DNA from 2 places in the Paenibacillus sp. EKM206P genome. Region 1 is predicted to be linked to the other one. Evidence: riboswitches for the same ligand, from Rfam matches in the RefSeq annotation. Region 1 holds a riboswitch; the other holds the start of a gene.
The links. Region 1 has a riboswitch for glycine ahead of G9G53_RS15385 (alanine/glycine:cation symporter family protein). Riboswitches for the same ligand answer to the same signal wherever they lie in the genome.
Positions count from the first base shown of each region.

Region 1 (15,620 bases):
AGAATTCATTGAGTCACAAATCGGACATATCGTATCCGAAACGGATATTATCCGTTATGAATTTCCTGATTCGATTGACGACCATACTCATGAAGTGTCTACAATATAGGGACTGATAGATACGAACGAGGTTTATCAGAAGGCAGTGAAGAGTAGTAGGAACTATTTTTTATTAGAGCTTAGATGCCTGTTCATTCCTAAAAAGGTATTCATGCGTTATACGAATGAATACCTTTTTTTTGCATAAACAGTTCTCTGTGTTTGTAATGAATTGAATAGAAAAGAGACTTATAAAATAATAATTTTCTTGGAAGTCAGCCACTCTTTTACAGCGTCCGTACTGAGGTCTCTTTTGGGCGTCCATTCTATTTTATCAACCAGCTTGCCGTTTCTGAATTCTGCAATAGTGGGGGTGTATTTAACGTTGTAATCCTCTTTGAATTTATTCCATTGAGGCTTGTCCTTATGGATTTTGTGAACGTTCAAAAAAGTAATTTTAGAGCCTAGATTATACTGTTCGATCATCTTGTTAAAGTTAGGCTCAAACCGATTGCAATCGCCACAACTCGGTCTGCCGACATAGACAAACACACTTTGATCCTGCTGAATCAAACGCTTAAAACCATCTAGTGTAACCGCATTCAAGTGGTCATATATTTCGGGATAATTGCTTTTGCTTGCTTGGATCTCTTTATCTTTCTGCTGAACAACCTGCTCCAGATCTTGAAATTTAACTACAGCTGAAATAGCGATACCAATGAGAAGCAATACAATGACACTTAACCCGGCGATATATCCTTTTTTCACAGAAACCCTCCTTTTTTTACAATCTCAAACTTACAATAAATGATTTTTTCGTTTTTCACTGTAACACTTGTCTCATTATGTATAAAAAAGAAGCTTTCCCGTAGGGAAAGCTTCTTTAGTCAGCATTTTGCATAATTCGATTCCCAACGCTTGTAAGTACAGTATATAGACGAATTAAAGCATTTCGATCTATATACTGCTGATTTGAAAACGCTCCTGGGATTTATGCAAAATGCCCTAGTCTGATAATTAAATGTTAGACCACAACAGTCAACAAGTAATCCTCACGCTTCACTTCAGTTTCCATTGTGTTCAATACGTCCAGGTATTGAGCGGAATTTGTTACGATAATCGGCGTAGTCGTTGTATAGCCTGCCGCCTTAATTTGTTCGATATCAAATTCGAGCAACAATTGCCCTTGCTTCACTACATCACCCTCTTTGACGCGCTTGTCAAGGAATTGTCCTTTCAGCTTCACTGTATTCACACCAACGTGAATCAGAATTTCTGCTCCGTCATTGGAAGTAATACCGATGGCATGTCCGGTTGGGAATACGGTCGTAATCGTTCCATTGACAGGAGATGTCAGCACACCCTCTGTAGGATCAATAAGGATTCCTTTCCCCATAGCACCTGAAGCAAAAGCAACATCAGAAGATTGTTCCAAAGGCAATACTTTACCTTGCAGTGGGCTTACGAGAATTTCTTTCTCGATTGTCACTTCTTTCTTTATAGGCGCAGCTTCTGTTTTTGCAGTTTCTTCTTTTGGATCATCAAAGCCCAAAATCATAACCAACACAACTGCGAGTACAAAGGCAACGAGCAAACCGATGACTACCCACAAGAATCCAGTTCCAAAATAAGTTGGCAGCGCCAGTAAACTAGGTAGGGAGAAGGATTTTGCAGTCGCTCCGCCAGAAGCGATAATAGCGCCACCAATACCACCGGATATGCAAGCATAAATAAAAGGCTTTTTCAATTTCAAAGTTACACCATAAATCGTTGGTTCTGTAATCCCGAATACAGCCGCCAGTGTAGAGGAACCCGCCAAAGCCTTCATTTGAGTATTTCTAGATTTCAGGAATACCCCCAGTGTTGCACCGGCTTGAGAAAGTACGGCTGCTGTAAGCATCGGAAGCATCGTGTCATAACCCAATGTAGCAATATTGGACAGCATAATAGGAACGAAGCCCCAATGTACACCGAAAATAACAAACACTTGCCAGAATGCACCAGCCACAGCTCCGGCGATCAATGGGCTTAAATTGTATACCCATGTAAAACCGTTCGCCAAGCCTTGACTGATCAGGTTACCGACTGGACCAAAGGCCAAAAACGTCAACGGAACAACAACTAGCAGTGATAGCATAGGGACGATAATGTTTTTAACCGATTGATGAACAAAGGAATTAAACCAACGTTCCACATAGGACTGTACCCATACCGCGAGAATAATTGGGATTACGCTGGAACTGTATTTTATCAGAATGATTGGAATCCCGAGAAAAGCCAGTTTTGCCGGATGGTCCACCGCTGCAATAACATCCGGGTACACGAGTGCTCCAGCAACTGCGACCGATACAAAGGCATTTGTCTTAAATTTACGGGACGAAGTAATAGCCAGGAATATAGGCAAGAAATAAAATACGCTGTCCGAAGCGGCGTTCAAAATGAGATACGTACCGCTTGTAGTATCAATCCAATGAAGCGACGCAATTAAGGCCATAATCCCTTTGAGCAAACCTGCTCCGGCAAGAGCACCCAAGAGAGGTGAGAAAATGCTGGAAATGATATCGACCGCTTTGCCGAGAACATTTGTTTTTTCGGAAGATTCTTCCTTTTTGGCATTAGGATTGTCTGCATCCTGCAAATTCGTTTCTGCCATCATATGCTCAAATACTTGACCTACATTGTTGCCGATGACCACTTGGAACTGGCCGCTGCTTTCCACCACTGTAATGACACCAGGTGTTGCTTCCAGTGCAGCTTTGTCTGCTTTTGTGCGATCTTTTAATTTAAATCTCAAGCGTGTAGCGCAATGGAATACGGAATTGACATTCTCTTCGCCGCCAACGAGAGTCACTATTTTTTTAGATAGTTCTTTATCACTCATATTTAGAACTCCTTATGGGTTATTCTTGCTACTGATAGGGTTTACCGTTTACATTTGTTGCTAAGATGCGCCGGCATGCATCTTTTTAACCTTGTAAACAAGAAAAACCTAAACTCGTGGTGAAAACTGCGCACTCTTCCTATAAGGGAACGTCGATTTCACCATCAGTTTAGGTTTTGCCTGCCTTACCAGTCACAATCCATGAACGATGAGGGGTATGAAGTTGTTAGTCTTATATGTTATTACGCTCAGTTACCCGATGAATATGGATAGTTAGATATACGTATTCATCCTTGCTTAAATATTGATCGTATGTTTTTTCCAGATACTCATTGATCTTTTGGGCGCAAGCAAAAGCTTCGGTATACGTCTGCTTCACCTGGTTGTACAAGAATTCTTCACCACTGTGAATGACTTCTTTACGAATCACTCGCATCGCAAAATATTGCAAATGTGTCAAAAATCTCGAATAGCTAAAAGAAGACTCATCCAGCACAATCCCGTAATGGTACGTAATAATGTTCAATATATGTTGGACAATCTCGGTCATTTTCAGTGTAGATTTCATTTCGTTACCGTCAATCCGTGCATTCACCATATGCAATGCAATAAATCCCGCTTCATCTTCGCCCAATTTTACTCCGAGCGTATTTTCAATTTTTTGGAGAGCATCCAGTCCAACTGCAAATTCTTTTTTGTAAAAGCGTTTAATTTCATACAGCATCGCGTTTTGGAGTGCCAGTCCTTTTTCTTGCCGTTGTATGGCAAAATGAATATGGTCGGTCAACGTTAAATAAATATTATCGCTTAACTCCGTATCCAACACTTCTGTTGCATGGGTTACGATTTCATTCACGACCTCCAGATGAGATACAGGAATATCGTTCAGCAGCTCGGTTAGTTTGGCCGTGAACTCGTTTTCATTTAACATGAAAATCTTATCTATTTTATCATCATCGACTTGATCGCCAGCCACCTTTTTGAAGGAAATACCTCTTCCCATCACGATGACCTCTTTGCCTTTATCGTTTTTAGTCAATAGGACGTTGTTATTGAGCACCTTCTCAATAATCATTGAAGTTCCCCCTCCCATCCTTTACCAATAAAAAATGCCTAAGCACAATTCAATACTATTGTTAGCAATAGTACTCAATTGAACTCAGGCATTGCCCGCATCACCGGTCACAATCCTTCGATATAGTGCTATTGTAGCACAAAAAAAAGCGATTTCAACATTTTTTATTCTGTTTCGACAAAAAACATTTTATATCAAGACCCTTTTGCCTAATTTGCAAGTAAAGCGTTACCTTATGTGGTCGTACGTTCAATGAGGCTGTACTCTAGCGAATGAAGCTCCATTTGGCGTCCAATCAGCTGGGGGGAAAGCATGAAAAAAGCATTTTGTGCTTGAGCCATGATAGGATTTTGAATCGTTGTAATCCCCAACGTATGCGACAGCTCCGTGTTATCAAACCCAACAATCGCCAGATCTCCCGGTACGTTCAGCCGTTGTCTGCGTGCTTCGCAGAGAATGCCCACAGCTACATAATCGTTAGCACATAAAATAGCCTCTGGGAATTCCCCCCGATGCTGTAACAAATCCCGTACGACCTGTTCGCCATCACGGATATTATAAATTGAAGAGTGATTCCAGTGTTGCAACACTGGCAGATTGTGCTCACTCATGATCTGTTCATAGGCTCGTTGTCTGCTATGGGTATTGATGCTGCTTGGACGACCAAAAGCATTGGCTATACGGGTATAGCCTTTTTGTATCAAATGCTTTAGTGCTAGCATGTAACCTTCATATTGATCCATTGCCACGGAGCGAATATCGGTATGCTCCATTCGTTGCCAGGCCACGATCGGGCCATATTTACAATAGGTACTCAAAAAATCAGTGTCATTCACGCAGGAAATGATGACCAGCGCGTCGACTCTTTTTCTTTTTAAATCTTCAAAAGCTTGAAGCTCTTTCTTTTTGTCTTCTCCCGAAGTATAAATAATGGTTTGAAATTCATACTGGCCTGCTACTTCCACAAAACTGTCCAGAAAAGCGAGAACAATTTCATTGATCGTTGAAGTGATGATGCCAATCTGAAGCGTTTGACCCTTGGATAGAGAAATGGCATTCCGATTAGGAACGTAATCCAACTCCTGCATGATTTTCAATATTTTAGATCTGGTTTCTTGGCTTACATGGGGGGACTGATTTAATACTCTGGATACCGTAGCCTTGGAAAAGCCCGCCAGTTTTGCAATTTGATCAAGATTCGACATGGTGCTTCTCCTCACATAAGAAAAAATACTTGACATGAAACGCGTTACAACGATTAGGATGCTTATGAGGGCATTACGTCTATTTTAAAGCATCTGTCAATGCATTTCAAAGGAGAACGGTTACCGTTAGGTATGGTAGGTATGGATTCACATTTGCAGCATTTGATGGGATTACTTAGGCCAAAGTGAAAATCTTATATACGGAAAGAGGTCTTTATACCATGACGAAGATGCTAAAAGGATTTCCGAAAAACTTCTTGTGGGGCGGGGCAACTGCAGCCAACCAATTGGAAGGTGCTTTTGACGTAGATGGAAAAGGCTTGTCCAGCGCAGACATGATTGCTTATGTACCCAAAGCGGAACGTAAGAACGATCACGCTATAGAGATTTCGTCCGAGCGACTCGAAGACATTTTGGCAGGCAAAGTCAATGCCCGTTTCCCAAAACGTGAAGGTGTGGACTTTTACCACCACTACAAAGAAGATATTGCATTGTTCGCTGAAATGGGCTTTAAAGTATTTCGTATGTCCATCCACTGGTCGCGGATTTTCCCGAATGGCTATGATCACGAGCCGAATGAAGCAGGATTGCAATTCTACGACAATGTATTTGATGAGCTGCGCAAATATAATATTGAGCCCTTGGTAACATTGTCACATTATGAAACACCGCTAGGTCTGACTCAGAAGTATAATGGCTGGCTGGGTCGTGAAGTCATACAGCATTACGTCAATTATGCCGAAACGGTGTTTACACGCTATAAGGATAAAGTAAAATACTGGCTGACCTTTAATGAAATCAATGTAATGACCATGAGTCCGTTCACCGGTGGCGGTGTGGTTATTGACCGTGTAGAAAACAAACAGCAAGCGATATATCAAGCATTGCATCATCAATTTGTAGCTAGTGCACTGGCAACCAAACGGGGACATGAGATCATCCCGGGTGCTCAGATCGGCTGTATGTTGGCACGTATAGAAAGCTATCCACATACGTGTAACCCAGCGGATATACTGAAAGCCCAGCATGAAAATCAGATGAACCTATTCTTTACGGATGTGCATGCCCGTGGGGAATATTCCAACTATATGAATCGTTATTTTGAAGAAAATAATATTGTGATCCAGACAGAACCCGGCGATGACGAAATTTTGAAAAATAATACAGTTGATTTTATCTCATTTAGCTACTACATGACCTTGACCGTATCGGCAGGTCCAGAAGGCGAGAAAGCAGCAGGAAACCTGATTGGCGGCGTGAAAAATCCGTATCTGCAGTCCTCCGACTGGGGATGGCAGATCGATCCGATCGGCCTGCGTGTTACACTGAATACGTTTTATGATCGCTATCAAAAGCCTCTGTTCATCGTGGAAAATGGCTTGGGTGCATATGATAAGGTGGAGGAAGATGGCTCTGTGCATGACACATATCGCATTGATTACTTGCGTCAGCATATTGCCCAAATGAAGGAAGCGATTGCCGACGGTGTTGATCTGATTGGTTACACCAGCTGGGGCCCTATCGACCTTGTGAGCATGTCTACTTCCGAAATGTCCAAGCGCTACGGATTTATTTACGTTGATCTGGATGATGACGGTAACGGAACGCTCAAACGCTCCAAAAAAGACTCTTTTAATTGGTATAAAAATGTGATAGCAACCAATGGTGAAGAATTGTAATTCCATATCATCTCGGGCGGGTATAGCAGAGGACATCCTAAGGATGCGATCTGCTGTACCCGCTTTTTTGATAGACTCAATAATAATATTTCAGAGGGCTTCACAAACTTTTCACTTGTAATAAGCTGAAAGTTTTCTGTATAATGAATAAAAATTTCATATGTCTGGTTGATGTTTGCGGGAGATGGAACGAAGGTTCCGACCGAAGGGGCAAAACTCTCAGGTGCTTAGGCTGGTTACAGCCACAAGCGGGGACCGTAAACGGACAGAACTCTGGAGAGACCCTTAATTGGGCGCCGAAGGTGCACCGCAGAGAACATCTGCTTAAACTCTCAGGCAAAAGGACAGAGACGCGAATAACCTGTGACAGGGAATACCCTAGGCTTTTTTATGAGCTATTAGAGGTAGAAACCTGCACAAGATGGTTGTATTTTTTCGTGCCTTTAACCTCTCCAGGAGTCGAATCAGCTGATTTGACTCTTTTTTGTTTTCTAATATGTTGGAGGAGCGGGTTGAAAATGAATTTGGTACATGTGTTAGAAACGATTGACAGCTGGATATGGGGAGCGCCGCTTCTTATTCTCGTGATGGGCACGGGGTTGTGGCTAACGATCCGCTTGAAGCTGCTTCAGGTTATTCGATTGCCTTTGGCGCTCAAGCTAATTGGTAAAGCGCCGGACGAAGGTAGCGGAGATGTAAGCAGCTTCGGTGCATTGAGTACGGCACTGGCAGCTACTGTAGGTACAGGAAGTATTGTTGGCGTGGCGACAGCGATCAAGCTGGGTGGGCCCGGTTCATTATTCTGGATGCTGGTTGCAGCTTTTTTCGGGATGGCAACCAAATATGCGGAAGGATTATTATCCGTTAAATACCGTGTTAAAGACCGGAACGGACAATTTTCGGGTGGTCCGATGTATTATATTGAAAACGGACTTGGCCGCCGTTTCAAGCCGCTGGCGATGTTGTTTGCCTTTTCTGGTGTTCTTGTAGCCCTATTTGGAATCGGTACTTTTCCGCAAGTAAAGGCTATCGTTTCTTCGACGGAAAGTAGCTTTGGAGTGCCAACGGTAGTTACAGCGATCATTATTTCCGTGTTAACTGCTGTTGTTACGATTGGAGGACTCAAAAGTATTGCCAAGGTATCCACAAAGATTGTTCCATTCATGTCGGGGCTCTATATCGTAGTTTGCTTAATTGTACTCATTAAGTTTGCAGGAGAGCTTCCTCATGCGATTGCTTTAGTATTACAAGGGGCCTTCTCGACCACATCTGCAACGGGTGGATTTGCCGGAGCGACGATTATGTTGGCGATGCGAAGTGGAGTTGCCAGAGGTATTTTTGCTAATGAAGCCGGTTTGGGAAGTGCGCCAATTGCAGCAGCTGCTGCTAAGACGAAATGGCCTGCAGAACAAGGGTTGATATCCATGACAGGCGTATTTATCGATACGATGATTATTTGTAATCTGACGGGATTTACGTTGCTGGTTACGGGAATATGGAGTGGAAATGACGATGGAGGTCTGATGACCCAGCATGCGTTTTCCAGTGCCTTTCCGGCTGGTGCAGAACTCGTGACGATTAGCCTTATTTTATTTGCATTCACAACGATACTGGGCTGGAATTACTACGGGGAACGTTGTGTTGAATATTTACTGGGTGTCAAATGGATTAAACCATACCGTTATTTGTTCATCGCACTTGTGGCAGGAGGTGCGTTCATCAAGTTGGAAGCCATTTGGCTGCTGGCAGATATCTTTAACGCAATGATGGCTTTCCCGAATCTGATTGCACTGCTTGGCTTATCGGGAATCGTAGTTGCAGAAACCCGAACCTATATGGATTCTCTGTATCCTAATAAGAAAAAGGGCATTCTTGCAGGTGCCAGTGTAGGGGCAGCTATTCAAGTAGAAGAAAAGGGACAAACGGTTAATTCATAAATTCCAAAAGGGAGTGCCCTCAGCCATCACAGGCTTGAGGACACTCCCTTTTTAAATGTTATAACGATGCGCGCAAAATAGCTAAAATATCTCCTTGATTAAGCTTTTTATAGTTACCGAAGCCTCCGTATTCCATTTCACGGGCTGCAATGTTTGCGATTTTTTCCAATTGCTCATCATTAATATTGTAATCGGCCAGGGTGGAAGGGGCACCGAGACTTGTCCAGAATGCACTAAGACGGTCAATACCTTCCAAGGCGATTTCTCTATCTGTTTTACCTACGGTGTCTAAGTCAAACATACTGAGCATCAGCCGTTTCATGCGTGCAGCATCCTGATCCACCGTATGTCTCATCCAGTTGGGGAATAGGATCGCCAGACCGCCAGCATGAGGAATATCATATACAGCAGATAATGCATGTTCAATCGTATGCGAAGCCCAGTCCCCGAAGTAGCCCATTTGCAGTGTTCCGTTAAGAGCAATCGTTCCGGCATATAAAATCGTTTCGCGATGCTCGTAGTTGTGCAAATCCTCCAACAGCTTAGGTGCAGTTTCGATTACGGTTTGCAGCACGGAAAAGCACATACGATCTTGCAACGGTGTGTTTTTAACATTGTGAAAATACTGTTCAAATACATGGCTCATCATATCCACCATGCCATATACCGTCTGATCACGTGGCACAGAGAAGGTGTTTTTTGGGTCCAGAATCGAGAATTTCGGATGCGTCACCGCGCTGCCCCATACGTATTTTTCGTTTGTTTCCCAGTTGGTGATAACAGAATCTGGATTCATTTCTGAACCGGTAGCGGCGAGTGTGAGGATGGTACCGAATGGCAGAGCCTGGGTAGGCATGTGCTTTTTATTGATAATATCCCACACATCGCCGTCATATTCAGCCCCTGCTGCGATGGCTTTGGTGCAATCAATAACGCTTCCGCCGCCTACTGCAAGTAAGAAGTCGATGTTTTCATTTCGGCAAATGTCGATGCCCTTCTTAACGGTGGACAAGCGCGGATTCGGCTCTACGCCGGACAATTCATGAATGTTAAGATGTAGCGGCTCTAACGCGTTTAATACCTGGTCATACAGACCATTTCGCTTGACACTTCCGCCTCCGTATATCAGTAAAATATTTTTGCCGTAATTCAGCAGCTCCTGCTGCAGTTCTTCAATTTGATTGTCTCCAAATATTAATTTGGTGGGGTTATAATATGTGAATTTGTTCATCTGGAAAGTTCCCCTCAGTTCATAGTTCATGTTCAAATCGTAAATCGCTTAACCTGATTGCCTGTTGAATACCTAACTTTACCATGTAAGCTATTTGAAATGACGATTAACTATTATACATGAAATGAATAAGGGAATTCAAATAAATCTAATCTTTGACCGCTCCGGCGGCAAGATCGGAAATAAACTGGCGGCTAATGAAAAGAAATAAAATTATAAGTGGCAGTACAGCAAGCAGGGTGCCCGCAATGACCATCGCATAATCCGTATTGTATATCCCGTTTAATTGTGACAGTGCAATCTGGAGTGTGAATTTACGCTCATCCGTTAAGACGATTAACGGCCATAAATAATCATTCCAGGCTCCTATAAAGGTAAACGCGCCGAGAAAAGCGAACGCAGGACGTAGAATAGGCAGTGCTACATTCAAGTACAGCCGAAAAAAGCTGCATCCGTCCATCCGCCCCGCATCCAGCAGCTCCTTTGGAATGGATTCTTCCGCATATTGACGAATCCAGAAAATGCCGAAGGCATTTACCATCCCCGGGATAATAAGCGCTTTGAACGTACCTACCCATCCAAAGGTGGCCATCATGACAAAGGAGGGGACAAGCGAAAGTTGTGAAGGGACCATCATTGTAGCTAGCAGAACGATAAATAGCACTTTTTTGCCCGGAAAATCAAACTTGGCGAATGCGAAACCTGCCAGCGAATCGAAAAACAGAACCAATAAGGTAACAGAACCGGCTACAAAAAGGGTATTAAAAAAGGCTCCGGCAAAATTAATCTGCTGCAATACTCTCGTTATGTTATCCAAGAAGTGGCCGCCAAACCACAATTGCGGTGGAAAACGATAGATGTCTGAAGTTGTACGGGTTGCCATGACGATCAGCCAGTAAAATGGAAACATCGACAGGATGATTCCCACCAACAATCCGGCATATAAAACAAAGGATTTTGCACGTGTCTGCATCATGTTGTGAAGCTCCTTCCCATCGTTATTTTTTACCTTGAACGAGTTTCCAGTTGATGATGGAGAATAGAGCAATGATGAGGAACATGCCCCATCCGACGGCTGCACCATATCCAAAATAGTTGTTAATGAACGACTCGCGGTACAGGTATAAAACGATGGTCATGCCACTTGCCCCGGAACCGCCGTCATTACCGACCAGGACCTGTGGCTCGGTGAAGAGTTGCATACCGCCGATGGTGGACGTAATGACCGTAAACAGAATGACTGGGCGCAGCATGGGGATAGTGATGCGGAAAAAAGCTTGCGCTCCGGTTGCTCCGTCTATTTTGGCGGCCTCATACAGCACATGCGGAATACTCTGAAGTCCGGCCAGATAGATGATTGCGTTATAGCCCATCCATCTCCATACGACCATAGAAGAAATGGCAATTTGGATACCCCATGGCACATTCAGCCATTGAACCATGGGCAGTCCCAAGAGTTGCAGAAGGTAGTTGAGAAATCCGAAATTGTTGGCAAATAAGGCACCAAATATGATGGCGACAGCCACAATAGACGTCACATTGGGCAGGAAGAATCCAACTCGCCATAAGGTGCGCATTTTCACAAATGGGGCATAAAGCAGAAAGGCAATAATCAGTGCGAAGAATAGCATTGGAATTGTTGCATACACCCAGATCACAAAGGTGTTGCCTACAGCCTGCCAAAATTCATGATCTGTTACAAGGTAGCGAAAGTTGCCCCAGCCGTTGTAGGTCATGTCTCCGATTCCGTCCCATTTGTGAAACGCCAGGTATAATGAAAAACCAATCGGAAACAGTCCAAAGATGCCAAACAGCAGATAAAACGGCGAGATCGCAGCATAAACGGCACGGTGCTTCCAGATTTCTCTCAGCATATTGTCCACACGCCTTTTTTGAATTTTGTTTTTTTATCGCTGTAATTCCCGTTCGATTCGTTCCATGGTTTCCGTCCATAATGCATCAGGATTAGCATCCTGCTTGGCAACATTAGCAAGGCGACGGGTCACAATGCCGTGGATGACAGGGTAGCGCTCGCCGAAATAGCTGCTTTTCACATGACGTGCGGAGGCGGCGAAGATGAGTCCGGTGGCCTGACCCCCAAAGAAAGGCTCGGGTGTCCCCATGATAGGATCGTTATAGACGCCGGGAGTGGACGGGAACAGACCGATTTTGTGGTAGGCTTCCAACTGGTGTTCCGGGTTTTGCAGCCAGGTCAGGACTTCAAAGGCTTCTTTGGGATGTTTGCTGGATTTGAGGATAGAAATGAACGAACCACCCAGGTTGCCGTCTCCTCCAGGAGCACGGGCGACTCTCCATTTGCCAGCTGTATCCGGCGCGGCCTCTGTGAGAACTTGCTTCATCCAAACAGCCCCTACAAAAGAGGCAATTTTGCCGTTATTGACCGAAGCGTTCCATTCGGGAGTCCAGCCATCCGCATTGGCGAGCAGATGCTTCTTGTGGAAATCGACAGCGGTTTTCCAGCCCAGACGGATGTCAGGAGATTGATTGCCAATATAGCTGCCATCCGGCTTGAAGTAGAGGTTTGTATGCTGAGCGAGCACTTGATTGTAAACGTTTACAATATTATCAGCCAAAAACGAACGGCTTCCGAATTTCTGCTGAAGTTGTTCTCCGGCTGCCATGTAATCATCCCATGTGCGGATCGAGGCACTAACCTTTTCAGGATCACTAGGCAAGCCTGCTTGCTTAAATAGATCGCTTCGATAGAAGAGGGCAGTAGGCCCAGTATCCATGGGAAATGCAATCATTTTACCATCAGGAGTGATCCCCTGATTCCATTTCCATTCCAAATATTGATCTTTTAGGCGGTCTGCTCCGAGCTCCCTTAAATCATAAAAACGATCCGCACTTGGAAATAGCTCCACCATCCAGTCGTTCAGAGCTACGATGTCTGGTTCACCAGAACGAGCTGCGAGCGTTGTCTTCAGTTTAGCTTTGAAGTCACCACCTATTTTTTGAGTTTTTAATTCAATGTTGGGAAAGTGTTTTTCCGCTTGGGCGAGTAGTTCATCATCAATGGAACGGTTCCAATACCATAATGTAAGCGTTATCTTTTTTCCATTTGACAAATTAGTTTCAGATGATTGACTTTCAGAGAACGAGGGTCCACTACAAGCACTGAACATAGTGAGAAAAGCAAGACATAATACCAACCATTGTACTGTCTTCACATCATTTCCCTCCTTGCTGTCTGAGATAATCTGCCTGCTAAACAAGTTGTAAATGGTTTAGCTCCATCATATGAAGCTGTTACCCATTTATGTGCATTGCCTTAACCAAAAACAAAAAATTTGAAACGTTTATCCATAAAAAAAAAGCACGTGCGTCTGTTATATGAAGAACGCACGTACTTAAGTTAGGGATTCAGCTCATGACATCAACCGCAGTATTTCATCTTTCAGAATTTCGGACCGAGTCCCGAAAATAACCTGCAGGGTACCGTTACCAAGCCTGATGATTCCCGACGCTCCGAGCTGCCTGAGAGCTTGATCGTTAACTGCTTTGTCGTCTTTGACGACAAGACGCAGCCGTGTGATGCAGGCATCAATGCTTAGGATATTGTCCGAACCGCCGAGATAGGTTAGTACCCTGCCTGCCTGACTGGACGGAGTGTCGGATGTAGCGTTTGCTTTTTTATTGGGTACAGATTCGTTAGCCTCAGACAGGAGACTGTCTTCTCCATCATCTTCACGCCCAGGAGTTTTTAGGTTGAATTTGAGAATGATAAATCGGAACAGAAAGTAATAGATGAGGGCGAAGACAAGCCCGACCGGGATCATTCGCAATGGGTGAGTGGAGAGTTTCATATTGACCAAATAGTCAATGAGTCCTGCTGAAAAGGAAAAGCCCAGTTTGACATCCAATAGGTATACGACCAGGCCGCTCAGGCCTGTCAGCAGAGCATGAACGCCGTAAAGCAATGGTGCAATGAACATAAACGAAAATTCGAGGGGCTCGGTAATTCCGGTCAGGAACGATGCCAGCGCAGAACCGATGAAAATGGAAGCGACGGCTTTACGTTTTTCCGGTTTAGCCGTATGGATGAATGCGAGAGCGGCTGCCGGGAGAGCAAACATCATAATAGGGAAGAAACCGGACATGAATAGACCAGCTGATTTATCGCCTGCAAAGAAACGGGTCAGGTCACCATGAACAACTTCGCCAGCTGCATTCGTATAGTTACCAATCTGAAACCACGCGATTGAGTTTAGTACATGATGCAAACCGAGCGGGATCAGCAGCCGATTGGCAATCATGAATACCATTGATCCGATTCCGCCAAACCCGACAATCCAGTTGCCGAAGGCTGCAATCCCATCTTGTACCGGACTCCAGATCATTCCGAGCAGAATGGCCAGAATCATGGTCGTGAAGGCGGTAATCATGGGGACAAAACGTTTGCCTGAGAAGAAGCCAAGCCAATCCGGGAGCTGAATATTATGATATTTTTTAAACAGAAAAGCAGACCATCCACCGATAAAAATACCACCCAATACGCCCATGTCCAGCTTGACGTCGTCTGGAATATATGCAAATATACCCGGCACTGCCGCCAAAATACGGGTCAACACCATATAGGCAATGACTGCCGATAATGCGGCTACTGCGTCGCCTGCCAGACCAATGGCAACACCAATGGAGAAAATGAGCGCAAGGTTACCGAAGATAGCCCCCGCCCCCTCGTTCAGAAAAGGAGTGACATAATGATTCAGAAATCCGCCAACTACGGGACCAAACGGTATATCCGTTTCATAATTAATCAGAGCTAATCCTTGCAAAATCCCTGCGGCGGGTAGAGTAGCTACTGGAAGCATTAACGACTTGCCGATTTTTTGCAGAAATTTCAGCATAACAATCTTCCCTTCTTCATCGAGTTTGGGAGTGTCGTATTCATCCTGAAATCCTTACTTGTGCCCATTTTTTTACATCATAAATCGGGGGATCTAACATGGTCAACGATTATTTTAAGCTATGAAATGACGTAAATCCGCAGTTGACATCGCTTACATGCTTATATAGTATCAAATTTAAGTTAATAATCGTGACGGAGACAAGAGAGCCACGCAGACATCCCATGGTACAGCACAGGGTTGATTTGTGATGGCTTTTCTTTTTTTTGTGCGATGAAAGCGATCAAAATCGGGTGATCTATTGAGGAGGTAGGTTGTATGTCGCCATACGCAGCCGAATTCATAGGGACAATGATTCTTATTGCCCTAGGTGGCGGAGTGTGCGCAGGGGTGTCCCTGAAAAAGTCATTTGCCCACGCTTCCGGCTGGATTGTGGTCGGAATGGGTTGGGGGCTTGCGGTAGCTATTGCGGTGTATGCAGTGGGTCAAATCAGCGGAGCGCATTTGAATCCGGCAGTTACACTCGCGTTGGCATTTCAGGGTAGTTTTCCATGGCAAGATGTATCCGGCTATATTGTGGCTCAGCTTCTTGGGGCCATGGCGGGTGCGATCATCGTCGTTTTGCATTATTGGCCCCACTGGAAAGAGACGGAGGACACAGCAGCCAAACTCAGTGTATTCGCGACAGGACCAGCTATTGAT
Region 1 covers NZ_JAAMNQ010000006.1:270,280-285,899, forward strand. The annotation lists gene G9G53_RS15355 (sugar phosphate nucleotidyltransferase) at 1-109, shown strand, start outside; gene G9G53_RS15360 (thioredoxin family protein) at 289-807, opposite strand; gene G9G53_RS15365 (beta-glucoside-specific PTS transporter subunit IIABC) at 1,064-2,920, opposite strand; gene licT (BglG family transcription antiterminator LicT) at 3,153-3,995, opposite strand; gene G9G53_RS15375 (LacI family DNA-binding transcriptional regulator) at 4,229-5,200, opposite strand; gene G9G53_RS15380 (glycoside hydrolase family 1 protein) at 5,422-6,879, shown strand; glycine riboswitch at 7,048-7,134, shown strand; glycine riboswitch at 7,143-7,237, shown strand; gene G9G53_RS15385 (alanine/glycine:cation symporter family protein) at 7,398-8,816, shown strand; gene G9G53_RS15390 (iron-containing alcohol dehydrogenase) at 8,875-10,047, opposite strand; gene G9G53_RS15395 (carbohydrate ABC transporter permease) at 10,196-11,023, opposite strand; gene G9G53_RS15400 (carbohydrate ABC transporter permease) at 11,046-11,921, opposite strand; gene G9G53_RS15405 (ABC transporter substrate-binding protein) at 11,955-13,238, opposite strand; gene G9G53_RS15410 (PTS transporter subunit EIIC) at 13,437-14,918, opposite strand; gene G9G53_RS15415 (MIP/aquaporin family protein) at 15,237-15,620, shown strand, end outside.

Region 2 (15,620 bases), on a different contig from region 1:
CTTTTTCCATCAACCGTCATAAACAGGGAATTACGATTCATAATCCGTTTTTGTATGAGACTAGGGAAATATATCCTCAGGAATACAAGATGGCTGAGCAGGCTGTTGCTTTAATCAGGGATAAGATGAATGTAGATCTGGGAGAAGATGAAATCGGATTCGTGGCCCTGCATATTTATAGCGCCATGACAAACCAGCATATTTCCGAGGTTAGGAAGGATTCTCGTCTGATTGCTGATATGGTTCAGGTTGTCGAGACGACACTGGATTATCGAATTCCTCTCCAATCCCTTGATTATTCTCGACTGCTGACTCATCTGAGGTTTGCGATTGAACGTGTGCGCCGGGGAGAGATTGTGCAGGAAATTTATCGATTGGACAAGCTTTTGAATGAAGAATATCCAGAAATGTATATGCTGTCCTGGAAACTGACGAAGATTATGGAAAAAAGGCTACGTAAACCTGTTTATCCGGCTGAGGTTAGTTATTTGACAATGCATCTGCAGCGGTTGTCCCAACGCAAAGAGCAGGGGGAGCAACAAAAAGTGATAAAACCGGAATAAAAAAGTATTGCCTCGCATTTAGCGGGGTGCTATAATCAATTCTGCAATGAGGAAGACAACAACTGAACATTTAACGTGTTACTGATTCGATCAGGCATGAGTTGCTTTAAGTTATGATTGTTTACAGCCTACTGGGGTAAGCTATATCCCAAGGTTGTTTTCAAACATACTTAAATCGGCTCATGCCTTTTTTGTTGTTTTGCCTCTGTTCTAAATTTCAGAGAAGGATGTGGAAGGTATGTTTAAAAAGCTTTTCGGCGTTTTACAGCGTGTCGGTAAAGCATTAATGCTTCCTGTAGCGATTTTGCCAGCTGCGGGGCTTTTATTGGGTATCGGTAACATGCTGGTCAATCCTGATTTTCTCCAGTACATTCCGGCATTAAATGCGGGCTGGGTTCAATCGGTTGCGACGATCATGATGAATGCCGGACAAATCGTTTTTGATAATCTGGCACTGTTGTTCGCAGTCGGCGTAGCCGTCGGTCTGGCGGGCGGTGAAGGTGTAGCAGGTTTGGCTGCCATCATCGGTTACCTCGTTATGAACATTACTCTGGGTACAGCCGTGGGTGTCACACCTGGTCTGATTGCTCAAAAAATACCGGGTTATGCGAACGTGTTGGGAATTCCAACGCTTCAAACCGGGGTGTTCGGCGGGATAATCATCGGTATACTGGCCGCAGCCATGTACAACCGCTTTTTCAAAATTGAGCTTCCTTCGTATCTGGGCTTTTTCGCGGGTAAGCGTTTCGTTCCAATTGCAACGGCGGTATCCTCACTTATTGTCGGACTAGCACTGGTTCTGATCTGGCCTCCAGTTCAACAAGGACTTAACGCAGTATCTCACTTTATGGTGTATTCCAACCCGACTTTGTCGGCGTTCCTGTTCGGGGTTATCGAACGCGCGCTGATTCCATTTGGTTTGCATCACATTTGGTATTCACCGTTCTGGTTTGAGTTTGGTGAATATGTTAACAAAGCAGGTCAAACCGTTCACGGTGACCAGCAGATCTTCTTCAGCCAGCTTCGCGACGGAGTGGCTTTGACAGCAAGTACGTTCCAAGTGGGTAAATTCCCATTCATGATGTTCGGTTTGCCAGCAGCAGCGCTTGCGATGTACCATGAAGCAAGACCAGAACACAAAAAATATGTAGCAGGTATTATGGGTTCAGCAGCATTGACTTCGTTCTTGACAGGTATTACGGAGCCACTGGAATTTTCCTTCCTGTTCGTAGCTCCACTGCTGTTTGCAGTACACTGTATATTCGCAGGTCTGTCATTTATGACCATGCAAATTTTACATGTCAAAATCGGTATGACCTTCTCAGGCGGATTTATTGACTTCCTGATTTTCGGGATTATTCCAACCCGTACGCCTTGGTGGTATGTAATCATCGTCGGTCTGATTTTGGCAGTTATTTATTACTTCGGATTCCGATTCATCATACGGAAATTCAACTTGAAAACACCAGGGCGTGAAGAAGCCACAGAAAATGTGGATGGCGCAGCAACTGGTAGTAGTGATGAGCTCCCACACAACATTTTGGCAGCTTTCGGCGGTTCATCGAATATCAAGCATCTGGATGCTTGTATCACACGTCTTCGGATCGAGGTTAATGAGAAATCAAACGTTGACAAAGCTCGTCTGAAACAACTTGGCGCATCGGGTGTCCTTGAAGTCGGTAACAATGTACAGGCAATTTTCGGTACACGTTCCGACACCATTAAATCTCAAATGGCTGATATCATGGCTGGACGTACACCTGCACCAGCTCCGGCGCAACCTGCTCCACAAGAGGAGAAGGAAGCTGGAGAAGAACAACAAACCATTATTGTAGAAGATATTGTAATGCCTGTTAACGGCGAATTGGTTGATATCTCGACGGTTCCCGATCCGGTATTTGCAGAACGTATGACAGGTGACGGCTTTGCGGTCGTGCCAAATGATGGAACGATTGTGTCCCCTGTTTACGGCAAAGTATTCAATGTATTCCCGAGCAAGCATGCGGTTGGTATCCAATCCGATGGCGGTAAAGAAGTGCTTGTTCATATCGGGGTGAATACAGTGAAGCTTAAAGGTCAAGGATTTGACGTTTTGGTGAACGAAGGCGATCTTGTGTCAGCTGGCCAGCCTATTATGAAAGTAGACCTGGAATACGTGAAGGCAAACGCTAAATCCATCATCTCACCTGTCATTTTTACTAACCTTCCTGAAGGTTCTTCGGTAACTTTAAACAAAACTGGAGTATTGAAGGCTGGCGAAGATGGTATAATTACGATAAAATAAACTCTATGTGTTTCGGATTAGTTGATTAGGCGGCTTAGGCCGTCTGATCAATTATTCGGTATACTGCGTGTAAACAAATATTATCTTTAGGAAAGTGGGAGGAACAAATTATGCAAACAACTTTTAGAATTACGGATGAAGACGGTATCCATGCACGTCCTGCAACTGCGCTGGTAAATACAGCTAACAAATTCAGCGGTGCTGAATCTTTTGCCGAAGCTAACGGTAAAAAAGTAACTTTGAAATCCATTCTGGGTGTATTGTCTCTGGGTCTGGAACAAGGCGATACTATTAACATTATCTGCGAAGGCGCTGAAGCTGCCGAAGCACTGAAAGCTCTTGAAAATGTAATCGTCAACGAAGGGCTGGGCGAAGTTCATGCTTAAGATTTCTGGGATTGCCGCTTCGGCAGGCATAGCCATTGCCCGGGCGTTTATCTTGGAGCATCCGAATTACGCTGTAGAGAGACGCGCGGTTGGTGATGTTGAAGCTGAAATCGCAAGATTGGATGCGGCTTTGGCACAATCTCAAACCGAATTGGAATCGATTAAGGAGAAAACGCTTAAGGAACTGGGAGAGAAAAAAGCAGAAATTTTTGCATCTCACCTGCTCATTTTGAATGACCCTGAATTGATCGATCCGGTTAAAGCTAAAATCAGAGACGAGCAGCTTAATGCTGACTATGCTTTGAATGAAGTAGCTACACAGTTCATTTCCATGTTTGAAAACATGAAAAGTGCCTATTTGCAAGAACGCGCATCGGACATGCGTGATGTAACCAAGCGGATCCTGAATCACCTGCTTGGTGTTCATTTTGTTAGTCCTGCAGAAATTGCCGAAGAAACGATTGTGCTTGCAGAAGATTTGACACCTTCCGACACAGCTCAGCTGAACCGTGAATTTGTTAAAGGTTTTGCAACGAATATCGGCGGACGTACTTCGCATTCGGCTATTATGGCTCGCTCACTTGAAATTCCTGCAGTTGTGGGAACAAAAAATATATTGTCTCAAGCTAAAAGCGGCGATTTGATTATCGTTGATGGTTTGGATGGTCACGTATTCGTGAACCCTACCGAAGAGATTGTTGCAGAATACCGTGCTAAACAAGTGGCATACGACAAGCAACGCGAAGAGTGGCGCAAGCTGCGCGGCGAAGCTACGGTTTCTGTCGATGGTGTCCATGTCGAACTGGCAGCCAATATTGGTACGCCTAATGATGTAGCTGGTGTCCTGGACAACGGTGGTGAAGGCGTTGGCTTGTACCGTACGGAGTTCTTGTACATGGGACGCGATAAGCTTCCATCCGAAGAAGTACAGTATACAGCGTACAAAACCGTTCTGGAAAGAATGGAAGGTAAACCGGTTGTAGTCCGTACTTTGGATATCGGTGGTGACAAAGAACTTCCTTATCTGGACCTGCCGAAAGAAATGAATCCGTTCCTCGGATTCCGTGCTATTCGCCTGTGTCTGGATCGCCAGGATATTTTCCGCACTCAATTGCGTGCTTTATTGCGTGCGAGTGTGCATGGTAACTTGCGCATCATGTTCCCAATGATTGCTACGCTGAACGAATTCCGTGAAGCTAAAGCTGTTTTGTTGGAAGAAAAGGAAAAGTTGGTAGCTGAGGGTGTATCCGTATCCGAAGAAATTCAACTGGGCATCATGGTAGAAATTCCTTCTACAGCGGTATTGGCTGACCAATTCGCAAAAGAAGTAGATTTCTTCAGTATCGGTACAAACGATCTGATTCAATACACAATGGCAGCGGATCGCATGAACGAGCGGGTTTCTTACCTGTATCAACCATACAATCCATCCATTCTGCGTCTGGTGAAAATGGTTATTGATGCTGCTCACCGTGAAGGACGTTGGGTTGGTATGTGTGGCGAAATGGCAGGAGATACAACAGCAATTCCGTTGCTGCTGGGTCTCGGACTTGATGAGTTCAGTATGAGCGCCACTTCCATTCTGCCAGCACGTAGTCAAATTTCCAAGTTGTCCCGTGCGGACATGGAAAAACTGGCTACAAAAGCTCTGGACATGCAAACAGCAGAACAGGTTGTTGAATTGGTTCAAAGCATCGAAGGCTAAGGAAGGGTATTACATTTCAAAGGTTATATCTTTTTCCAACAAAAAATTGCTGTGTACATACAGCAGCCGGTATCTAATTAGATACCGGCTTTTTTGCATGCTTTAAGTAGAATTTGTTTTAACTGCATGAGCAATTCAGTACAGGTTTGCGGGCTGCGGTAGTTTCGTCCAATCGTGTGACTGGAGTAGTATATGGTGCATTGAGCACCAGCTCAGGGTTCTCTTCTGCTTCCCGCGCAATATGAATCATAGTGTCGACAAAAGCATCAAGTGTTTCCTTACTTTCCGTTTCCGTGGGCTCGATCATGATGCACTCCTCTACATTCAGCGGAAAGTAAATTGTAGGTGGATGGTAGCCGAAATCAAGCAGCCGTTTGGCTACATCAAGCGTGCGCACTCCAAATTTTTTCAAGCCTCGCCCCGACATCACGAATTCGTGTTTGCAATGTCCAGGGTAGGGCAGATCAAAATGTGGAGCGAGCCGATGCATCATATAATTGGCATTGAGTACAGCGCATTCCGATACACGCTTTAAGCCATCAGGACCGTAGCTACGGATATAAGTATAGGCACGGACGAGAATACCGAAGTTCCCGTAAAAGGCTTTAACCCGTCCAATAGAATCTCCCTGTTCCCGGTCCCAGTGGTACACCCCCTGTGGATCCCGTGCGACAAGCGGCTTGGGCAAATAAGGGATGAGCCGTTGCTTTACGCCGACAGGTCCAGCGCCGGGGCCACCGCCACCGTGCGGGGTACTCATCGTTTTGTGCAAATTGAGATGCACTACATCGAAGCCCATATCTCCGGGACGGGTAATCCCCATGATGGCGTTGGAGTTCGCCCCATCATAGTAGAGCAGACCACCCGCGTCATGCACGATGGCAGCAATGTCAGTGATTTGCTTCTCGAACAGCCCAAGCGTGTTCGGGTTGGTCAGCATGAGCGCAGCAGTGTCGTTGCCTACGGCTTGACGCAGCGCATCCAGATCCACTAGCCCCTCAGGGGTGGAAGGAAGGGTGACTGTTTCGAAGCCTGCGACGGTTGCACTGGCGGGGTTCGTTCCGTGCGACGAATCCGGCACGAGCACCTTGGTACGTCGCTCACTACGTGCTTCGTGGTATGAGCGAATCATCATCAGCCCGGTCCATTCGCCATGGGCGCCCGCGGCGGGCTGAAGCGTGACGGCATCCATGCCAGTTAACGCAGCCAAATCATTTTGGAGCGTATGCAGCAACTCCATGGCACCCTGGATGCTCTCCTCGGGCTGATATGGATGGATTTTGGCGAAGCCTGTATATCGGGCGACATCCTCATTCACCTTCGGATTGTATTTCATCGTACAGGAGCCGAGCGGATAAAATCCATTGTCCACGCCAAAATTGCGCCGGGACAAGGCGGTATAATGCCGAATAACGTCTACTTCGGATACCTCGGGTAATGCTGCAGGTTCGCTGCGCAGCGCATAGTCTGGCAAAAGCTCTGCCACCGGGCGACGGGGAACGTCGCACTCGGGAAGGGAATAGGCGATGCGACCCGGACGGCTCAATTCAAAAATGAGCGCTTGATCGTGTTCCTTTAACAGCTCTTGTTTCTGATCCTGTCCGGTATGTGTCATAGCAATCCCCCCAAGGTGTGCACAAATTGGTCAATCTCTTCTTTGGTTCTTTGCTCCGTCACGGCAATCAACATGTGACCAGCAAGTTCCTCATAGTCCCGGCCCAAATCGTAGCCAGCGATAAATCCAGCAGCTAGCAGCTCGGCCTGGAGTCTGCTCATATCTGTACCCTCAGGCAGTCTCAGGGCAAACTCGTTAAAGGTCGGTGCGTTAAACGAGGCAGTTACGCCCTTCAAGCTCAGCAATTGCTCTAAAGCATATCGGCTTTTATGCAAATTTAGCTCGGCTACTTCCTTGATCCCCTGTCTACCCATAACAGACAAGTATACAGATGCAGATAAAGCTAGCAACGCTTGATTGGAACAAATGTTAGAGGTGGCCTTTTCGCGGCGGATATGCTGTTCGCGCGCTTGCAAGGTCAGCACGAAGCCGCGTTTACCATTGCGATCAGTGGTCTGACCCACAATACGGCCGGGGATACGGCGCATATGTGCCTGAGAAACGGCAAAGTATCCACAGGTCGGACCGCCGAGAGAAGAGGAGATGCCAAGTGGCTGCGCGTCTCCTACCACAATATCCGCGCCCTGTTTGCCGGGTGTCTCCAGCAAGCCAAGTGCCAGTGGGTTGGCACTGACGACCAAAAGACCTTTGTGTGCATGGATGAGGTCAGCCATCGGCTGTAGATTTTCCACGGCTCCGAAAAAGTTGGGGCTTTGGACCAAAACAGCCGCGGTCTGTTCCGATACGGCCGCCGCTAACGCATCAGCATCCGTTACACCGTCCGAACAGCCGATCTCCACGATGTCCAAATTCAATCCGCGTGCATAGGTTGCCAATACCTGACGTGCCTCTGGATGGACGGACCTCGATACGATAAGCTGTTTACGGCGGGTAGCTGCGGCGGACAGTGAGCCCGCTTCCGCCAGTGCAGTCGCTCCGTCGTACATGCTGGCATTAGCTACAGCCATGCCCGTCAATTCGCAAATATACGACTGAAATTCGAAAATGGCTTGTAGCTCGCCTTGGCTTACTTCCGGCTGATAGGGGGTGTAGGCTGTATAGAATTCCGAGCGTGAAGTGATGTGCTGGATGACGGACGGAATATGATGATCATAAATTCCTGCGCCAAGAAAGCTGGCATGTGTGTCTGTATTGGCGTTGTGTCCAGCCAGCTCGGCCAAGTGGCGGGTTAAGGCTTTCTCATCGAGTCGAGAAGAAAGAGGGAGTTCCCCTTGATATCGAATGGCCTCTGGAATGTCACTGAATAAATCATCAATGGATGATACACCCACCACACGCAGCATTTCGGTTTGATCTTGTTCAGTCATAGGGAGATAACGATGCTGCTTCATAGGTTCTGGCTCCTTTCGAAAAGCAAAATTTTAAATCGTAATTAGCTAATAAAAAAGTGTGAGCTGAAAAACCCGGAAGTTCATATCTGACATGTTTGCTTTATTGGAATGAAGAGAGTTTAAGATTAGCGCGGGCGTTTATAAAAGGGTGCTGCCACTACCTCGGCACGCAGGCGTTTGCCACGAATCTCAACCTCCAGCGGTGTGGAGAGGGCGCTAAAACGACTGTCCACCAAGGCGAGGCCCAGATTACGCTTCAAGGTGGGCGACTGAGTCCCCGTTGTGACCTCACCGATGCGTTGTCCTTCTGCGAATACCGGATAATGGGCGCGTGGGATGCCGCGATCAATCATTTCCAGCCCGATCAATTTACGAGGAATCCCTTGATCTTTCTGACGTTGCAGTGCTTCTCTACCGATAAAATCTCCTTTATTCAGCTTGACGAAGTACCCTAGACCGGCTTCAAGTGGTGAAATCGTGGCAGATAGCTCCTGTCCGTACAGCGGCAACCGAGCCTCAAAGCGTAGTGTATCCCGAGCACCAAGTCCAGCGGGAATCAGCCCATACGACTCACCGGAACGAAGCAAACCCTCCCATACGGCGGGTGCTTCCGCAGCAGGTACATAAAATTCAAAACCGTCTTCGCCCGTATATCCGGTTCGTGAGACGAGTGCTTTTGCTCCGAACAATGGCACGTTCTCATGAAAGTGGAAAGATGCCAGATTCGTAATATCCGTATCTGCCACGGCTGCGGCAATACGTGCTGCTTCCGGTCCCTGCAATGCCAGCAATGCTATTGCATCAGACACATTCTCCATGTGAACGGATGCAGGCACATGACGAAGTAACCAATCCCAATCCTTATCAATGTTGGAGGCGTTCACAACGAGCATGTAGCGCTCCGGTCCTTTGCAGTAAACAAGCAGGTCGTCTACTACACCTCCATCGGGGTAACACAGGAGTGAATATTGTGCCTGACCTGGTTCCAACTGGCTGACATCATTCGTGGTCACCCTTTGTAGAAAAGCTTCGGCCTCTTTGCCTTCAACCAAAAACTCACCCATATGCGATACATCGAATAAACCCGCACGTTGCCGGACGGCCTCATGCTCCTTTTGGATACCGCTAAACTGAACGGGGAGCTCCCAGCCGCCAAAGTCAATACAACGAACCCCAGACTGCGTCCCGTAGGACGAATATAGCGGTGTTTTTCGCAAATTAGTCATGTTTCCACTCCTATCCGGTGTGATCGGCAAAACAAAAAAGACAGGCCGAAAAAAACGTATAGACAGCAGTCTATACTCTTTTTTCAGCTCTGTCCTTGATACCAGAAAGTTACCCCGGTATGTACCGGGTTTCCTCTTGGGTGATCCGCTCCAATAGCGAATGCTCTCCAGAGATGCGTCCGGCAGAGGTCCTTTTGCCTGAGAGATTCACCTGCAATGCAGGCTTACTCCTTCGGCGCTACCTTCGGGATCAGCAGTATATTACCTGGCTTTGCAGATAACAACTTGATCCGATTCGCGTGCACAACTGTCTCACAAGCGGCAACAGCTATGCGAATCTTTTTGGCAGTCTCTCCCTCTGCGTTCATCCGCGTTTGCAGTTGTCGGGGTGTTTCCCAAAGTATTTGCTATAACCCATTAATACGCAAATTCATTCAAAATGTCAATAAAAATGTCATCAAAAACAATAGAAAAAACATTTAATATATAAATAAGGATATGTAAGCGTTTGTTATAAATTATTATATTTTTATATAGAGCGCTATAGGAGGTGATATGAAGTATTTTTGTTAGTATTATTGACATGAGTGTTCTTATTGTCATAATCTTAACCTGTCTAATACAGGTGAGCAAATGCGATTTTATTCATATGGAAGTGAGGGGAACAGAATGGGTGAAGTGAAGCAGCAACTTTGGTATACAGACGAACATGAGTGGGTTCAGCGGACAGAGAATGGAACGGTGCGGATTGGTATTACAGACTTTGCACAGCATCAACTGGGTGATATTGTTTTTGTAGAATTACCTGAGGCGGGAGTAACGATTGAGCAGGGAGCGGAGATCGGTACGATTGAATCGGTGAAGACGGTATCCGACCTTTTTGCTCCGGTGACGGGAACCATATTAAAAGTGAATGAAGCGCTGGAAGGTACACCTGAGCTAGTGAATGAATCTCCTTATGACAAAGGTTGGATGGTCGAAGTAGAGATGGATAAAGATGTGGAGGAAGCATTGGGCAAACTACTGTCGGCGGATCAGTATGAGCAGTTGATTTCGGAGTAATAAATAGAGCAATGCAGCATGAAATAATAGCGTGTTATTCGGAATTTTATATTGATTTTTAATTGAATAAGAGCATCGTTAGTTTGCTCGATTTTTGTATAAAATAGTCGCTATGATTTGACGTAGCGGCTATTTTATTGTCTTTTTTTGAAAACGTAATTACGTGTGTTGTTCTGATATAGTGGGTTGTCCCCATATAGGAATCATACATAATCCAGCGCGGTTTTTCGACTAATTTCTATAGCTACAGGTCATATTAAGAAGAATTATGCAGGTATAATATCTTCCTGGATAATTTAAATTTAAATGTTGTCATCAACGTTCATGACGAAAGTACGTTTTCATTTCGTTGATGAAGATAGCGCTGTCATTTAGTATGAATTTTAAGAAAAGGTAGTGATGCTTACCTACAAGGAGGATTTGAATATGAGCACATTGGACACAAAGCCAAGTTCAAAAGGAGGCACTCGTGTCGCCGTACAGCGTTTTGGCCGTTTTCTTAGCGGAATGGTTATGCCCAATATGGGAGCCTTTATTGCATGGGGATTGATTACAGCACTCTTTATTCCGACCGGATGGTTCCCGAACGAGGGTTTTGCACAACTGGTTGATCCAATGAAAAATTATTTACTGCCGCTGCTGATCGGTTACACAGGGGGCACGATGATTCACGGACAGCGTGGAGGTGTGATCGGTGCCATTATGACGATGGGGGTCATTGTGGGGGCCGATATCCCGATGTTCCTGGGCGCGATGGTAGCTGGTCCGCTGGCTGCATGGATATTGAAGAAGTTCGACAAGGCCATTGAAGGCAAAGTCAGATCAGGCTTTGAAATGCTGGTCAATAATTTCTCGGCCGGGATTATCGGTGCCATTCTAGCACTGCTTGCCCATGTGGCGATCGGCCCAGTTGTACAAATGATCAGTCAAGTATTGTCGGCAGGGGTACAGTTCCTCGTGAACGCAGGGCTATTGCCGCTTGTCAACCTCATTATTGAGCCCGGAAAAGTATTGTTTTTAAACAACGCGCTGAATCACGGAGTATTAAGTCCGATTGCGTTGGAGGAAGCTGCAAGAACAGGGAAATCCGTACTGTTCATGCTGGAATCCAACCCTGGGCCGGGGCTCGGTATTTTGCTGGCCTACTGCCTGTTCGGTAAAGGCTCTGCGAAGTCGTCGGCTCCTGGAGCGGTCATCATTCATTTTTTCGGCGGGATTCATGAAATTTATTTCCCTTACATTTTGATGAAGCCGATTCTGATTCTTGCAGCTATAGCTGGGGGCGTTGTGGGAACCTTCTGTTTCATGTTGACAGGTGCCGGACTGGTTGCTGCTCCTTCACCGGGCAGCATTATCGCCTATTTTCTAATGACACCAAAAGGCGGATATTTGCCAATGCTAAGCGGGGTGATCGCTGCTGCGGTCGTATCCTTTGCTGTTGCCGCAGTGTTACTCAAGACTGGTAAGCAACAAGAAGAGGGGCTGGAGGAAGCTGCATCCCGTCTGAAAGATATGAAAAATCAAAGCAAGAGTGCAAGTGCTAATGCCACTGTAATGGAAGATAACCACGAAGCTGATCGTGCTGCCGAGATTGCCACAGATCGAACGCTCAAGGATAAATCCGAAGTGAACAAGATTGTCTTTTCCTGTGATGCAGGTATGGGTTCAAGCGCGATGGGTGCCTCGATTTTACGCAAAAAAATGAAGCAGGCGGGCGTAGACGTAACAGTTACGAATACGGCAATCAGTGAAATTCCACAGGATGCGGATATTGTCATTACGCAAAAAACGTTGACAGACCGGGCTAAAACAGTAGCTCCGAAAGCTGAGCACATTTCCATTGACAATTTTTTGAAGAGTCCTGAATACGAAGCGCTGGTTGAACGTCTGAAATCCGATTCTTAATCCCCGTCTTAGTCAGGCTGACTGTATGCAGTGTACGTCTCCTGCTGGAGGGATGAGCTTGGGAAGGAACGGTATGCGCTTATGAATATTACGAAACGACAACGTGACATCGTGGAATATCTTCTGGAGCAGTCCAAAGAGGTTACAGCCGGAGAAATTGCCACGAAGATCAATGTCAGCACAAGGACGGTTCATCGGGAACTGGGCGCAGTCGAGCATTGGCTGGCAACTCATGAGGTGAAGCTGGAGAAAAAGTCAGGGATTGGTATCTGTATAGATGCAGACCCAGCTCAGCTTGTATGCCTGCGAAAGCAATTGCTGTATACGAATCCAGACGAATATTCGGCTGAGGAGAGAAAGATCGTGGTTCTCTGCATGCTGCTGGATACACGGGAGCCGATCAAGCTGCTGGCGCTGGCTTCAGATCTGAAAGTCACGGTAACTACGGTCAGTCATGATCTGGACGAATTACAAGACTGGATCGGAGATCGAGGGCTCGTGCTTGTCCGCAGACGGGGATATGGTGTCGAGATTACCGGACGGGAGATAGACAAAAGACGGGCGATTTCCGAGCTGGCCCTCGAACATTTGGATGAATCTGATCTGTTTTCCAGCCAGGGAGAGGTTCGTTCTGTGACTCGTGTCTCCGACAAATTGCTGGAGATGATTGGCAGAGGGAACTTGCTGATCGTGGAAAAGGCCCTCTGGCAGCCCCATGAAAAGTGGCTGGAAAACATGGTGGAAAGCAAATATATGGAGTTGCTGATTCAGATTTGCGTTTCGCTGGCACGTCTACGACTCGGGTATGTTATGGATCCTCTTCTCTCCTATTTAAAAACAGATTCGGATGAGAATATCATGCTGCGTACAGCTATGGTAGAACGCATATGCGCAGAATTGTCAGCGGCGCTGGATATTAACTTTCCGGACCCGGAACGATCTTATTTCAGGCTGCTGTTCCGTGATGCCGAGGATCATTCTACCCGGCTGCTGCCGCTCGATGATCTTGTACTGCTGGAGTCGGTTCATGAGTTGATTCGTCGTGTGGAGGAAGAAACAGGCACGCCATTGGAAGAGGACCGTGTTCTGCGTGAAGGACTGATTGCCCATATGGCTCCGGTATTCAAACGTTTGAAGGAAGGCAAGTCGATTCGTAATCCCCTCCTTCAGCAAATCCGCAAGGATTACAGCAGCTTATTCGACTCAGTGAAAAAGGCTGCGGCGGACATGACAGAAATGAAAGTCCCTGATGAAGAGATCGGATTTCTCGTCATGCATTTCGGCGCTTCGCTGGAGCGGCTGCGACAATTGCGGCGGGAGGTGCGGGCCATCGTAGTCTGCACGAGCGGCATTGGTTCATCCAGACTTCTGGCAACAAGGCTCGCCAAAGAGCTGCCACAGATCAAAATTGTGGATAGGGCCTCATGGTACGAGGCGGCGCGGATCCCCAAGGAGGATTATGATCTGATCATTTCGACAGTAGAGCTACCGCTTGAACCAGATCGCTATCTTAAGATCAGCCCGCTGCTGACGCAGGAGGAGAGTGATCGCCTGCGTCAATTTATCCAGCATATTACACTCAATCATCCTGATGACCATCAGCAGGAACACGTCGTTCAGCCCGGTCAGGACATGGAGTGGCTTACCGGTCTGCGGAAAAGTCTCGATGAAATTGTACACATTGTACAGCAATTTCAAGTGTACCCGCTGGAAAATCAGGAGATGGATATGGCGGCGACCGTAGAGGCTATATGCATGTTGGAGGCGGGGCGGGGGAATGTTACAGAGCCTTCTGCGGTTGCTGCACAACTCATGGAAAGAGAGCGCCAAGGTAGTCAGGTGATCTCTGATACCTCCATTGCTTTAGTTCATACGCGTAGCCACTATATTCGCAAACCTTCGCTTACCTTGTATAAGCTGGCAGAGCCGCTGTTGGCGGATACAGGCGAACAGGTAGAATGCGTGCTGCTCATGTTAGGACCTCGTGAGCTGCCGAGAGAAAGCTTGGAGGTATTGAGCGAGATTAGTGCATTACTCTTGCAGGAAGACATGGTTACGCTACTGGAACACGGTAGCAGGGATCATATTGTCAATTATATATCGAGTGAGCTAGCTGGATTTTTACACAGTAAATTAGGGACAGGGAGGAACCTACCGTGAGTATTATGACGATAGACAAAGTAAAAATGAATGCAACCGCCAAAGACAAATATGAGGCGATTCGTATGGCTGGACAAATCCTGCTGGATGCAGGACATATTTCAAGTGAGTACATTGACAAGATGCTGGAACGCGAGGAGATCGTGTCCACCTATATCGGGAACGGGCTGGCTATTCCACATGGCACCAAGGAATCCAAGACGCTTATTCAATCCACAGGCATCTCCATCGTTCAGTTTCCGCAAGGCGTAGATTTTGGGGAAGAAAAAGCATACATGGTAATCGGCATTGCAGCACAAGGCGGCGATCATATGGAGATTTTGACGAGTATTGCTGTGGTGTGTGCAGAGGAAGAAAACATGGAGAAACTTCGCAACGCGGTGACCCCACAGGAAATTATAGATCTGTTCGAAAGTGAGCTGGAGCTATGAGAGCCGTCCACTTTGGAGCAGGAAATATCGGTCGCGGCTTTATCGGATTGATTCTGTCGCGTGCAGGCTATGAGGTTGTCTTTTCAGATGTCAATGACACCCTTGTATCCGAGTTACGCCGTCGTAAACAATACACCGTAGAGTTAGCCAATGATACAAAGGATACGGAGCTGGTCATGAATGTGACGGCGATTGACGGCAAGGATGCAGCGGCTGTAGCCGATGCGGTAGACCACGCTGATCTGGTAACGACCGCAGTAGGTGTCAGCATCCTCAAGCACATTGCAGCAGGCATTGCGGAGGGCATCAAGCGGCGGGTAGAGCGAGGAGCGAGGCCGCTGCATGTGATTGCCTGTGAAAATGCAATCGGAGGTAGTGCGCAACTGAAAGAGCATGTTTTTGCGCTATTGGATGAGGCGACCCGTGCCAAGGCTGAGGCTTCGGTGTATTTTCCAAATGCTGCCGTAGACCGGATTGTGCCGATCCAGCAACACGAGGACCCGTTACATGTGCAGGTAGAGCCTTTTTATGAGTGGGTGGTGGATCGTTCGCAAATGGCATCTGAGCATGAAGAAATCGAAGGTATCCTGTACGTGCAGGATCTAGAGCCTTACATTGAACGAAAGCTGTTCACGGTAAATACGGGACATTGCGTGGCAGCTTATCTTGGTTATACGGCAGGTTATGCTACCATTCAGGAGGCCATGAAGGATAGCAAGGTGGTGGATTCGATACAAGGGTCACTGGAGGAAACGGGAGCGGTGCTTGTGAAGCGCTTCGGTTTGGATCAAGAGGAGCATAGGAAGTACATCTCTAAAATTTTGGATCGCTTCCGCAACCCTAATCTAATAGACGATGTTACTCGGGTCGGACGTTCACCATTACGCAAGCTGTCTCCCAATGACCGTCTTGTACGTCCCGCGCTCCAAGC
Region 2 covers NZ_JAAMNQ010000010.1:130,407-146,026, reverse strand. The annotation lists gene glcT (glucose PTS transporter transcription antiterminator GlcT) at 1-563, shown strand, start outside; gene ptsG (glucose-specific PTS transporter subunit IIBC) at 802-2,847, shown strand; gene G9G53_RS19205 (HPr family phosphocarrier protein) at 2,958-3,233, shown strand; gene ptsP (phosphoenolpyruvate--protein phosphotransferase) at 3,226-4,938, shown strand; gene gcvPB (aminomethyl-transferring glycine dehydrogenase subunit GcvPB) at 5,057-6,553, opposite strand; gene gcvPA (aminomethyl-transferring glycine dehydrogenase subunit GcvPA) at 6,550-7,905, opposite strand; gene gcvT (glycine cleavage system aminomethyltransferase GcvT) at 8,031-9,131, opposite strand; glycine riboswitch at 9,308-9,407, opposite strand; gene gcvH (glycine cleavage system protein GcvH) at 9,801-10,193, shown strand; gene G9G53_RS19175 (PTS mannitol transporter subunit IICB) at 10,620-12,098, shown strand; gene G9G53_RS19170 (BglG family transcription antiterminator) at 12,180-14,258, shown strand; gene G9G53_RS19165 (PTS sugar transporter subunit IIA) at 14,255-14,689, shown strand; gene G9G53_RS19160 (mannitol-1-phosphate 5-dehydrogenase) at 14,686-15,620, shown strand, end outside.
Region 2: another riboswitch for glycine. It lies ahead of gcvT (glycine cleavage system aminomethyltransferase GcvT); the one in region 1 lies ahead of G9G53_RS15385 (alanine/glycine:cation symporter family protein).